DNA from 3 places in the Pandoraea sp. LA3 genome. Region 3 is predicted to be linked to each of the others. Evidence: predicted binding sites of a transcription regulator. Region 3 holds the regulator's gene; each other region holds the start of a gene.
The links. The regulator sigma-54, encoded in region 3, starts transcription at its own class of promoters, with help from an activator protein. The targets are predictions, from matches to a motif close to TGGCANGNAANCTGCTTT.
Positions count from the first base shown of each region.

Region 1: prpB (methylisocitrate lyase) is a predicted target of sigma-54. The motif match lies at 1,392-1,409, and genes of this name have one in related genera.
Region 2: nirB (nitrite reductase large subunit NirB) is a predicted target of sigma-54. The motif match lies at 1,560-1,577, and genes of this name have one in related genera.

Region 1 is NZ_PTPY01000035.1:358,163-362,389, forward strand. Features, by position in the region: gene prpR (propionate catabolism operon regulatory protein PrpR) at 1-1,087, opposite strand, end outside; gene prpB (methylisocitrate lyase) at 1,489-2,379, shown strand; gene prpC (2-methylcitrate synthase) at 2,407-3,558, shown strand; gene acnD (Fe/S-dependent 2-methylisocitrate dehydratase AcnD) at 3,682-4,227, shown strand, end outside.
Region 2 is NZ_PTPY01000029.1:25,111-29,337, reverse strand. Features, by position in the region: gene C5N93_RS09580 (MFS transporter) at 1-1,378, shown strand, start outside; gene nirB (nitrite reductase large subunit NirB) at 1,772-4,227, shown strand, end outside.
Region 3 is NZ_PTPY01000034.1:217,708-221,934, forward strand. Features, by position in the region: gene lptA (lipopolysaccharide transport periplasmic protein LptA) at 1-126, shown strand, start outside; gene lptB (LPS export ABC transporter ATP-binding protein) at 164-934, shown strand; gene C5N93_RS15160 (RNA polymerase factor sigma-54) at 1,029-2,516, shown strand; gene raiA (ribosome-associated translation inhibitor RaiA) at 2,658-3,014, shown strand; gene ptsN (PTS IIA-like nitrogen regulatory protein PtsN) at 3,252-3,707, shown strand; gene hprK (HPr(Ser) kinase/phosphatase) at 3,788-4,227, shown strand, end outside.

The sequences.
Region 1 (4,227 bases), on a different contig from region 3:
TGCCGCTCTCGCCGTGCACGAGCACGGTGGAGTCGGTCTGCGCATATCGGCGCGCCAGTGCGCGGGCCTGTGTCATGGCGGCGGAGTCGCCGATCAGATCCTCGAGACGGTAGCGTGCCACGAGGTGTCGTGGGCGATGACGCGAACGCAGCGACCGGTCCACCCGGGCAAACGACTGCGAATCCTGACAGGTAAGCAGCGCCCCCGTGAGCGTGCCCTGATCGAGCAGCGGAATGCGGTTGACGACCCACGTCTTGCCCGCCATCGACACGATGGCTTCGAGTTCGGCGCTCGCGCTCTCCAGCGTGCGGGCGATGTCGAGCGCGGGGGCGATGGCGTCGAGCGGGCGCCCGACCGCGTCGGCCACCGTCACGCGGAGCATGCCGGCCATCGACGCGTTGATCGCTTCGATGCGTCCGTTCAGGTCGACGGCGGCCACGCCTTCGTGCAAGTGTCGCAGCACCGTGTCGAGACGCTCGCGCCGTTGCGCTTCGATGCGCCCGAGGCGCGCGACTTCCAGCGCCGTATCGAACGCGGCGCGCACCGAATCCTGCGAGTAGAGAAAGATGCCGGTCAGCCCGGCGCGCTCGGTCAGTTGCGTGACCAGCCCCGGGCCGACGATGACCTGCATGCCCTCGTCGCGCAGGCGGTGCACGAGGTCTTCGGCATTCTGCGCATCGACGTAAGTGTGCTGGGCGATGTCGATATGAAAGGCGCTCTTGAAGCGTTCGAACTCGGCGGCCGGACGCGCGTAGGACACCAGCGCGATGCGCGAGTCGGGCGACGTCGACGGCAGCGCGCGTCGCGCGCGGGCCAGCGCATGCATGACGTCCGAGCCGGTGACCTTCACGAGCACGACGGGCAGTGCCAGGCGCTCGCGCAGGAAGTCACCGTTCGATCCTGCCGCGACGATGCCGTCGACACTCCCGGCGGGCAGCCGCTCCAGTGCCTCGATGACCGCCTCGTAACCCTTGTCGACGATATGCACTTCGGCTTGCGCGGCGTAGTCCGGCACGATGTCGCGATACAACTCGCCGAGCTTGCTGATGCCGACCGCCCAGATCACCGGCTTTCGCATGGCGGGCATCGATCCTGCGCGCGCCGCGCTCAGGGCGCCCGACGCGCCGACCGGCAGACGGGAAGGCAGGTCCGGAGGGATCGAATTCGGCATGGCGGGGTGCGAGGTGGCAGAGATTGATGGCGTCACATCGTAGCATGTTGCGACGATGTGTTTCATTTTTCGTTTCAAAATGAAACGTTCTGAGACGGGATGCCCGCCAATCGAGGCATATTTACCTTGACGTAAACGTCATGCCGGCGAAGAATTTCCGTCGACAAATGAAGGCGTTACGCCTGCGGAGCCATCGCATGTTCACAGCCGTGGCGCAGGCTGGCACGTCCGTTGCTATGACGTAATCGCTACTCAACCCACGTGCGATGCTGCGACGTCATGCCGCGCATCGTGCAAGACACGACCGAGGGACTCAAGTGACGCAAACCATTCGTTCGGCCGGCGCCGCCTTCCGCGAGGCCGTCAAGACCGAGCAACCGTTGCAGGTTGTCGGCGCGATCAACGCCAACCACGCCTTGCTCGCCAAGGCGGCCGGTTTCAAGGCGATCTATCTCTCGGGCGGCGGTGTCGCCGCCGGCTCGCTCGGCCTGCCCGATCTGGGCATCTCGACGCTCGACGACGTGCTCACCGACGTGCGCCGTATTACCGACGTGTGCGACCTGCCGTTGCTGGTGGATGTCGACACCGGTTTCGGTCCGTCGGCCTTCAACATCGCGCGCACGGTGCAATCGCTGATCAAGTTCGGCGCGGGCGCGATGCACATCGAAGATCAGGTCGGCGCGAAGCGCTGCGGCCATCGTCCGGGCAAAGCCATCGTGACGCAGCAGGAGATGGTCGACCGCATCAAGGCGGCCGTGGACGCGCGCACCGACGAGAACTTCGTGATCATGGCGCGCACCGACGCGCTCGCCGTCGAAGGGCTGCAAGCCGCGATCGACCGTGCCTGCGCATGCGTCGAAGCGGGCGCCGACATGATCTTCCCCGAAGCGATGACCGAACTGCCGATGTATCGCCAGTTCTCCGACGCCGTGAAGGTGCCCGTGCTCGCGAACATCACCGAGTTCGGCTCGACGCCGCTTTTCACCGTGGAAGAGCTCAAGAGCGCGCAGGTCGGTCTGGTGCTGTATCCGCTCTCGGCGTTTCGCGCGATGAACAAGGCGGCGGAAAACGTCTATCACACCATTCGTCGCGACGGCACGCAAAAGGCCGTGCTCGACACGATGCAAACCCGTGCCGAACTCTATGAGAGCATCGGCTACCACGCCTACGAACAGAAGCTTGACGCGCTGTTCGCCCAACAGAAATAACGAACCCCTGATCCTGGAGGAATGAGCATGAGCGAGACGACTGCCACCGGCTTCAAGCCGAAGAAATCCGTCGCCCTGTCGGGTGTGACCGCAGGCAATACCGCGCTGTGTACCGTGGGCCGTTCGGGCAACGATCTGCACTATCGCGGCTACGACATTCTGGATCTGGCGCAAACCTCGGAATTCGAAGAGATCGCCTATCTGCTGGTCTACGGCAAGCTGCCGACGGTGGCCGAGCTGCGTGGCTACAAGGCCAAGCTCAAGTCGCTGCGCGGTCTGCCCGCCGCCGTCAAGGACGCCCTCGAAGCCGTGCCCGCCGCCGCTCACCCGATGGACGTGATGCGCACGGGCGTGTCGGTGCTCGGCACCGTGCTGCCGGAGAAGGACGACCACAACATTCCCGGCGCGCGCGATATCGCCGATCGTCTGATGGCGAGCCTCGGCTCGATGCTGCTGTACTGGTATCACTACAGCCAGAACGGCGTGCGTATCGACGTGGAGACGGACGACGACAGCATCGGCGGCCACTTCCTGCATCTGCTGCACGGCGAGAAGCCGTCGGACCTGTGGGTGCGTGCGATGCACACCTCGCTGATTCTCTACGCAGAGCACGAATTCAACGCGTCGACGTTCACCGCGCGCGTGATCGCCGGTACGGGCTCGGACATCCATTCGGCCATCACCGGCGCCATCGGCGCGCTGCGCGGTCCGAAGCACGGCGGCGCGAACGAAGTCGCCTTCGAAGTGCAGAAACGCTACAACTCGCCGGACGAAGCCGAGGCCGACATCCGTCAGCGCGTCGAGAACAAGGAAGTGATCATCGGCTTCGGCCACCCGGTCTACACCGTGAGCGATCCGCGCAACAAGGTCATCAAGGAAGTCGCCCACGAGTTGTCGAAGGAACAGCAGAACACGGCGATGTACGACATTGCCGAGCGTCTCGAGTCGGTGATGTGGGACGTCAAGAAGATGTTCCCGAACCTCGACTGGTTCAGCGCCGTGAGCTATCACATGATGGGCGTGCCGACCGCGATGTTCACGCCGCTGTTCGTGATCGCGCGCACGTCCGGCTGGAGCGCGCACATCATCGAGCAACGCATCGACAACAAGATCATTCGTCCGAGCGCCAACTACACGGGACCGGAAGACCAGACGTTCGTGCCGATCGAGAAGCGCTGAGTACCGACGCTCGACCCTCGGCACCGATGGGCTCTCTGTGGGCCGATCGGCACCGGGGCGTCTCGATCCAGCGTCTGCCGTTCCTACCGTCCCCCATACGCGTCAAATCCATAACACCGCGACATGAACACCGCCTACCGTAAATCCCTGCCGGGGACGTCGCTCGACTATTTCGACGCCCGAGCAGCTGTCGAGGCCATTGCGCCCGGCGCGTACGACTCCCTGCCGTACACGTCGCGCGTGCTGGCCGAAAACCTCGTGCGCCGCTGCGAACCGGCGGCGCTCACCGACTCGCTCCGACAACTGATCGAGCGACGCCGCGACCTCGATTTTCCGTGGTTCCCGGCACGCGTCGTGTGTCACGACATTCTGGGGCAGACCGCGCTCGTCGACCTCGCCGGGCTGCGCGACGCCATTGCGGCGCAAGGCGGCGACCCCGCACTGGTCAATCCGGTGGTGCCGACGCAACTCGTGGTCGACCACTCGCTGGCAGTCGAATGCGGCGGTTTCGATCCGGACGCGTTCGCGAAGAACCGCGCGATCGAAGATCGTCGTAACGAAGACCGCTTCGACTTCATCAACTGGACGAAGAAGGCGTTTCGCAACGTCGACGTGATCCCGCCGGGCAACGGCATCCTCCACCAGATCAACCTCGAGCGCATGAGCCCG
Region 2 (4,227 bases), on a different contig from region 3:
GGCATTGCCGTTGCTCGTCGCCTCGACGTTCTTCATGGAGAACCTCGACGCGACCATCATCACGACGTCGATTCCCGCCATGGCGCGGGACTTCGGCGTCGCTCCCTCGCAGCTCTCGATCGGCCTGTCGGCTTATCTCGTCGCACTCGCAGCATTCATTCCGGCGAGCGGCTGGCTCGCGGACCGGCTGGGGCCGCGTCGCGTGTTCCCGGCGGCAATCGCGCTTTTCACGCTCGCGTCGGTGCTGTGCGCGATGAGCACGAGTCTCGACATGTTCACCGTGTGTCGTGTGCTGCAAGGGCTCGCCGGCGCCATGATGGTCCCGGTCGGCCGTCTGGTCGTGCTGCGCAGCACGCCGAAGCCGGCGCTGGTGCGCGCCATCGCGACGATCACCTGGCCGGGTCTCGCCGCCCCGGTGCTCGGTCCGGCGCTCGGCGGCTTCATCTCGTCGACATGGAGCTGGCACTGGATCTTTCTCATCAACGTTCCGTTAGGCATGGCGGCCTTCGCGGCGGCGTTATGGCTGGTGAAGCCGTCGCCGGGGCAGCGCAAGCCGTTCGATCTGGCGGGATTCGTCGCGAGCGGCGTCGGGGCCAGCCTGCTGATGTTCGGTGTCGAACTCGCGAGCCGCACCCCGGCGGACTGGCCGGCCGTGATCGGTTGCCTGGTCATCGGCGGCCTGGCGATGGCGTGGTCGATCCGCCACTTCGGCCGCACGTCGCATCCGCTTCTCAATCTGGGGGCGATGCGGGTGCAGACGTTTGCGGTCACCGTGTGGGGCGGCTCGATGTTTCGGATCGCCATCGGCAGCGCGCCGTTTCTACTGCCGCTGATGTTCCAGCTGGCGTTCGGCATGAGCGCCGTGACGTCCGGGTTGCTGATGCTCGCGCTGTTCGCGGGTAACCTCGGCATCAAACCGGCGACCACGCCGATCATGCGCCGCTTCGGTTTCCGCAGGGTGTTGCTGGGCAACGGGTGGCTCGTGGTCGTGGGCTTTGCCCTGTGCGCGATGCTTTCGGCAACGACGCCGCTGTGGATCATTGCGCTGGTGCTGCTCTTCGGCGGCATCTGTCGCTCGGTGCAGTTCACCACGCTGGCGACGCTGGCCTATGCCGACGTGCCGCCGGCCGACATGAGCGGCGCCAGCACGCTGTCCTCGGCGCTTCAGCAAATGACGACCGGCATGGGCATCGCGCTCGGTGCGCTCGTGCTCAAGATCACCGAGGTCGCCGGTGTCACGCCGTTCAGCACCGCGAGTTTTCGCTGGACGTTCGTCGTCATGGCCGGGATCGCGCTGCTCGCCATGATCGACGGCGCGCGTCTGCCGGCCGACGCCGGCGCGCAGGTGAGCGGGCATCAGCCGTCACCGTCGAGATGAGGTGACGACCAAGGTGCCGACGCACCGCATGTAGGCATCATGATGGTGCGCACGGGGCAGGCGCCCCGTGTCGTGCACTGCTGCGGTGCAGCAGATGACGCTCAAGAATCGGACACTTCCCATAGACAACTTCATGTCTTCTCCTTGTCCGGCAACGCTTTGCCGATAGTCCCGTTCCTGCTGGCACGCTTGTTGCGTTAGCCATAACGCTAGCGGCAAAGGCGTCGCCGGCAACGAATTCTGGTGCGGCGTCGGGCGGGACAGCCTGCGACGTACCCACAGGACAACGGCGTCCCTCCGTGCTTCGGCGCGGACGGACGCCGTTTTGTTTTTCGGGGCTGTACTTCGGGACCGGGTTCCGGAGCATGAAGCGCGGCAACAGGAGAAGACAACATGGGCAAACCTCGTCTGGTCGTCATCGGCAACGGCATGGCCGGTATCCGCACGCTCGAAGAGCTGCTTGAGATCGCACCGAATCAGTACGACATCACCGTATTCGGCGCGGAGCCGCATCCGAACTACAACCGCATCCTGCTCTCGCCGGTGCTCGCGGGCGAGCAGTCGTTCAAGGACATCGTGCTCAATCCGCTCGACTGGTATGCGGAAAAGGGCATCACGCTGCATCTGGGCAAGGAAGTCACGCAGATCGACCGGCCGCGTCGCGTCGTGCGCTGTGCCGACGGCACCGAAGCGCCGTACGACCGCCTGCTGATCGCCACCGGCTCCAGCCCGTTCATCCTGCCTGTGCCGGGCAAGGATCTCGATGGCGTGATCAGCTACCGCGACATTCGCGACACCGAAATCATGATCGAGACGGCGCGCGTGAAGCGTCGTGCGGTCGTGATCGGCGGCGGTCTGCTCGGTCTGGAAGCGGCCAACGGTCTGAAGTTGCGCGGCATGGACGTCACCGTCGTGCACCTCGCCGACACGCTGCTCGAACGTCAGCTCGACAACACCGCTGGCAAGCTGCTGCAACAGTCGCTCGAAGCGCGCGGTCTCGCGTTCCGCCTGTCGCATCAGACATCGGAAATTCTCGGCGACGAGACGGGCTGCGTGCGCGGGGTGAAGTTCGGCAACGGTGAAGCGATCGACGCAGATCTGGTGGTGATGGCTGCCGGTATCCGTCCGAACACGACGCTGGCCGAAGCGGCCGGTCTGCATTGCGCGCGCGGTATCGTGGTCTCGGACACGCTGCAAACCTACGACCCGCGCATCTACGCCGTGGGCGAGTGCGTGAGCCATCGCGGTGTGGCGTACGGTCTCGTCGCGCCGCTGTTCGAGCAGGCCAAGGTCTGTGCGAATCACCTGGCGCTCATGGGCATCGGCAGCTATCGCGGCTCGGTGCTCTCGACGAAGCTCAAGGTCACCGGCATCGATCTGTTCTCGGCCGGCGACTTTCTCGGTGGCGAAGGCACGGAAGAAATCGTGCTGTCGGACCCGGCGAGCGGTGTCTACAAGAAGCTCGTGATTCGCGACGACAAGCTCGTCGGCGCCTGTCTCTATGGCGACACGACCGACGGTGCGTGGTACTTCAAGCTGCTGCGCGAAGGGCGCGTGCTGGGCGAGTTGCGCAGCAGCATCATGTTCGGCGAGACGAGCGTGGGCGACGTCGGCACGCAAGGCCAGAGCCGGGCCTCCGCCATGGCCGACAGCGACGAAGTGTGCGGTTGCAACGGCGTGTGCAAGGGCACCATCGTCAAGGCGATCACCGAGAAGGGTCTGTTCACGCTCGACGAAGTGAAGAAGCACACCAAGGCGGCGAGTTCGTGCGGGTCCTGCGCAGGCCTGTGTGAGCAGATTCTGATGAGCACGCTGGGCACGACGTACGACGCGACACCGAAGGAAAAGGCGGTGTGCGGCTGTACCGATCTGTCGCACGCGGACGTTCGCCGCGCCGTGCGCGAGCACCGTCTCACCACGCATCGCGCTGCCTTCGACTTCCTTGAATGGCGTACGCCGAACGGCTGCGCCACGTGCCGTCCCGCACTGAACTACTACATGCTCAGCACGTGGCCCAAGGAGGCGGTGGACGATCCGCAAAGCCGCTTCGTCAACGAACGCGTGCACGCCAACATCCAGAAGGACAACACGTTCTCCGTCATTCCGCAGATGAAGGGCGGCGTGACGAATGCGAGCGAATTGCGCCGCATCGCCGACGTGGCCGACAAGTATCAGATTCCGATGGTGAAGGTCACGGGTGGTCAGCGCATCGACTTGCTCGGCGTGAAGAAGGACGACCTCGTGAATGTCTGGCGCGATCTGGGCATGCCGTCGGGGCACGCGTACGGCAAGTCGATCCGTACCGTGAAGACATGCGTGGGCAGCGAGTTCTGCCGCTTCGGCACGCAGAACAGCACGCAGATGGGCATCGATCTGGAAACGATGCTCGCGAACATGTGGTCGCCGCACAAGGTGAAGCTGGCCGTATCGGGCTGCCCGCGCAACTGCGCCGAAGCCGGTATCAAGGACGTGGGCGTGATCGCCGTCGACTCGGGCTGGGAGCTGTACGTGGGCGGCAACGGCGGTATCAAGACCGAAGTGGCGCAGTTCCTCGTCAAGGTGAAGACGGCCGAAGAGGTCAAGGAGTACACCGGCGCGTTCCTTCAGTTGTATCGCGAAGAGGCCTACTACCTCGACCGCACGGTGCATTACCTCGACCGTGTCGGCCTCGATTACGTGAAGCAACGCGTGGTGGCCGATGCGGCCAATCGTCGGGCGTTGTACGAGCGTCTGCTGTTCTCGCTCGACGGTCTGCCCGATCCGTGGCAAGCCCGCATCAACGGCACGCAGGCCAACGAGTACCGTCCGCTGACGGTCTCCGGCGTGCCCGCCGACGCGCTGTCCACCGA
Region 3 (4,227 bases):
CTCGCCCCGCGCAATGCCACGGGTGCGCAGGCAACGCCGCCTGGCGCGAGCAAGCCGGCCGCAGCCCCCAAGGGCGATATGTCGCCGCTGTCGCCCTCCAAGTCCATCGGGAATCCGCGTGAGTAATTCTGCCAACAGCACCGCCAGCAGCAACGCCTCGACCATCAATCAGGGCGCGGGCCTCGCCGGCAAGCCGAGCGCACTCGTCGTACGCTCGCTCAAGAAGCAGTACGGCGCGCGTACCGTCGTGAAGGACGTGTCGCTCGACGTGAAGAGCGGCGAGGTCGTCGGACTGCTCGGACCGAACGGTGCCGGCAAGACCACGTCGTTTTACATGATCGTGGGTCTGGTGCCCGCCGACGACGGCGAAATTCAGCTCGACGGCAACCTCATCAGCGAACTGCCGATTCACGAGCGCGCCCGCATGGGCGTGTCGTATCTGCCGCAGGAAGCGTCGGTATTCCGCAAGCTCACGGTCGAAGACAACATTCGCGCCGTGCTCGAATTGCAGGTCGATGCGAACGGCAAGCCGCTCAAGCGCGACGAAATCGAGCGCCGTATCGAATCGCTGCTCGACGAGCTTCAGGTGAGCCATCTGCGCGAGAATCCGGCCATGTCGCTCTCGGGCGGCGAGCGTCGTCGCGTGGAAATCGCGCGTGCGCTGGCCACGCAGCCGCGTTTTATTTTGCTCGACGAACCGTTCGCGGGCGTCGATCCGATCGCGGTGCTGGAAATTCAGCGCATCGTGCGCTTCCTGAAGGACCGTGGCATCGGTGTCCTGATTACCGATCACAACGTGCGTGAGACGCTCGGCATCTGCGATCACGCCTACATCATCAGCGAAGGCTCGGTGCTCGCCGCCGGCACACCTGACCAGATCGTCGCGGACGAAAGCGTCCGTCGCGTGTATCTGGGCGAAAATTTCCGGATGTAAAGCAAATTTTTCGCATGTAAACCCTGCCTCCGATAGGAGGTCAGGCCGGTTCCGTTGGCGTGACAAAGCCTCTACAATGAAGGCGAGACACGCTATGAAACCGACTCTTCAACTCCGCACCTCGCAGCACCTGACCCTCACGCCGCAGTTGCAGCAATCGATCCGGTTGTTGCAACTGTCGACGCTCGAACTTCAGCAGGAAGTCGAGCACGCCCTCACCCAGAACCCGATGCTCGAACGCGAGGACGATTGGCTCGCCGGCTCGGTGCGTGTGGGTACCGACGGGTCGCTGCGCAACGAGCGGAGTTCGTCGTCCAGTAGTTCGAACGACAGCGCGGAACCCGCCAATGGTCACGACGAAGCCCGTGAGCTGGACGGCGAGGCCCGCTTCGACGACAACGCCCAGGACAACGGCAGCGACTGGAGCCTGAACGACTTTGCCCGCTCGGGCAGCGCATCGGACGACGACGACAACGCGCGCCCGCAACTGCACGTCGACCATCCCAACCTCCGCGAACATCTGCTGGCCCAGTTGCGCCTGACCAAGGCCAGTCCGCGCGACCGCGCGCTGGTGGAGTTTCTGATCGAGTCGCTCGACGAAGACGGCTATCTCGGCTCCCTGCTCGACGAAATTCAGGCGGAAATGCCCGAAGAACTGGCGCTCGAGACCGAAGAGATCAACGCAGCGCTCGCCCTCCTGCAAAGCTTCGATCCGGCGGGCGTGGGTGCCCGCAGCCCGGCGGAATGCCTGCGGTTGCAGCTTCAGCGTCTGCCCGCCAGCAGCGTGCGTACGCTCTCGCTTCGCATCGTCACCGATCACCTGGAATTACTGGCCGCGCGCGATTACACCCGCCTGCGCCGCCTGCTCGGCGTGACCGAGGATGGCCTGCGCGCCGCCCATCAACTGATCCGCTCGCTGGACCCGTTCCCGGGCGCGGCGTATGGCTCGCCGCAGGCCGACTACGTCGTGCCGGACGTGCTGGTACGCAAGCAGGGAAGCGGCTGGACGGCCGAACTCAACCCGGAAGTCATGCCGCGTCTGCGTATCAACGAAATGTACGCGCGGATTCTGCGAAACAACCGGAACGATCCGGGCACCGGCAACCTCCAACAGCAGTTGCAGGAAGCGCGCTGGCTGATCAAGAACATCCAGCAACGCTTCGACACGATCCTGCGGGTCGCGCAGGCCATTGTCGAGCGTCAAAAGAACTTCTTCACGCATGGCGAAATCGGCATGCGGCCCTTGGTTTTACGCGAGATTGCTGATACGCTGGGTTTACATGAATCCACGATTTCACGGGTGACGACGAGTAAGTACATGCTCACTCCATTTGGAACCTTCGAGCTCAAGTACTTCTTCGGGTCACACGTGGCAACGGAAGCCGGAGGCGCTGCGTCATCGACCGCCATCCGCGCACTCATCAAGCAACTCATAGGAGCAGAAGACCCGCAGAGCCCCCTTTCCGACAGCCGAATCGCGGAACTGCTGGCAGAGCAAGGTTTTGTGGTGGCGCGGCGCACCGTCGCGAAATACCGCGAGGCCATGCGAATCCCCGCAGTGAACTTGCGCAAATCTTTGTAGGACAGTCCTGGTGCGCCATGTTGGCGACTGGGGCATAACGCCGCAGTGCGACATTGCGTCTCGTCAATGGCTCGCGCTCATGCCAGCCAGCGTCAACGATGACGCGGCGTGCACTTCGGCATTTCAGCAAGGAGAGCAGCTATGAATCTTCAGATCAGTGGACATCATCTCGAAGTCACGGCATCACTGAAAGAATATGTCGTCAACAAGCTTGAACGCGTGTTGCGGCATTTCGATCAGGTCATTAGTGTCGAGGTGATCCTTTCTGTCGACAAGTCCAAGGAGAAAGCGGGACGCCAGAACGCGAGCGTCACGGTGAATCTCAAGGGCAAGGAAATTTTCGTCGAGAAGTGTGACGAGAATATGTATGCCGCCATCGACAAGCTGATCGACATGCTCGACCGCAAGGTAGTGCAGTACAAGGACAAGGTTCAGGATCACGGTCGCGAGGCTATCAAGCACCACCAACTCCCTCCTGAGGCGGAACCGCTGCAATAAGCTCGGTTCAGGCGTGGTCATCGCATTGACTGACACTGACGAAAACCCGCAAGGAACCACCCGAGCGTATATCCGTCTCTCGTAAGTCTGGCAACACCCACCGCGGGGCCGTAGTACGGCCCCTTTTGTATGGTTCGGCCCAGTTCGGTGTCACTCCGCGAGCACGGCGGCGGGTGGTCTATAATGCGAGGTCAATCGGGGGTTGGAGGGCGACTAAGCGTTCGCCCGCATTACAAGATGAACCGTTTATTCAAACTCTTACCTGAGTCCAACATCCTGCTTGGACTGTCCGTCACCAGCAAGAAGCGCGTCTTCGAGCAAGTCGGCCTTCTCTTCGAGAAGAATGCCCAGCTCCTGCGCGCTACGGTCACTGACAACCTGTTCGCCCGCGAACGTCTGGGTTCCACCGGACTCGGCGAAGGGGTCGCGATCCCGCACGGCCGCATCAAAGGGCTGAAGCATCCGATGGCGGCATTCATCCGCCTCGAAGAAGCCATTCCTTTCGAAGCGCCTGACGGCCAGCCGGTGTCCCTGCTGTTTTTCCTGCTGGTGCCCGAACAGGCCACGCAGCAGCATCTCGAGATCTTGTCCGAAATTGCGCAGTTGCTTTCCGACCGCACAATGCGCGAGACACTGATCAACGCCCCGAGCGCGAACGAGATCCATACCGCACTCGCGAACTGGCAGCCCTGATCCGGGCGCCATCCGGTACGAACCGCCGCGAACACAGACGACTTCAATAGCTCTCACATCCAACCGAACGAGGCGACGCGGTGGAACTGACCGGCATCAACGCGCAAAGCATTTTCGACGACAACGCGGCGACGCTGCGTCTGTCGTGGCTCACGGGCCATGAGGGGTGGGAGCGCGGATTCACGCCCGAGAGCGTGGCTACGGCCACCTCCAGCGCCGACCTCGTGGGTCACCTGAACCTCATCCACCCGAACCGGATTCAGGTGCTCGGCGAGGCCGAGTTGCGCTATTACCAGCGCCTCACGGACGAGAACCGCAAGCGTCATATGGGTGAAGTCATCGCACTGGAACCGCCGTTCCTCGTGGTGGCAGACGGCCTGGAAGCGCCGCCCGATCTGGTGCTGCGCTGTACTCGCTCCTCGACGCCGCTGTTCACCACGCCGCTGTCCACGGCGTCGGTCATCGACAGCCTGCGCCTGTACATCTCCCGCGTGTTTGCCCCGCGATGCACGATGCACGG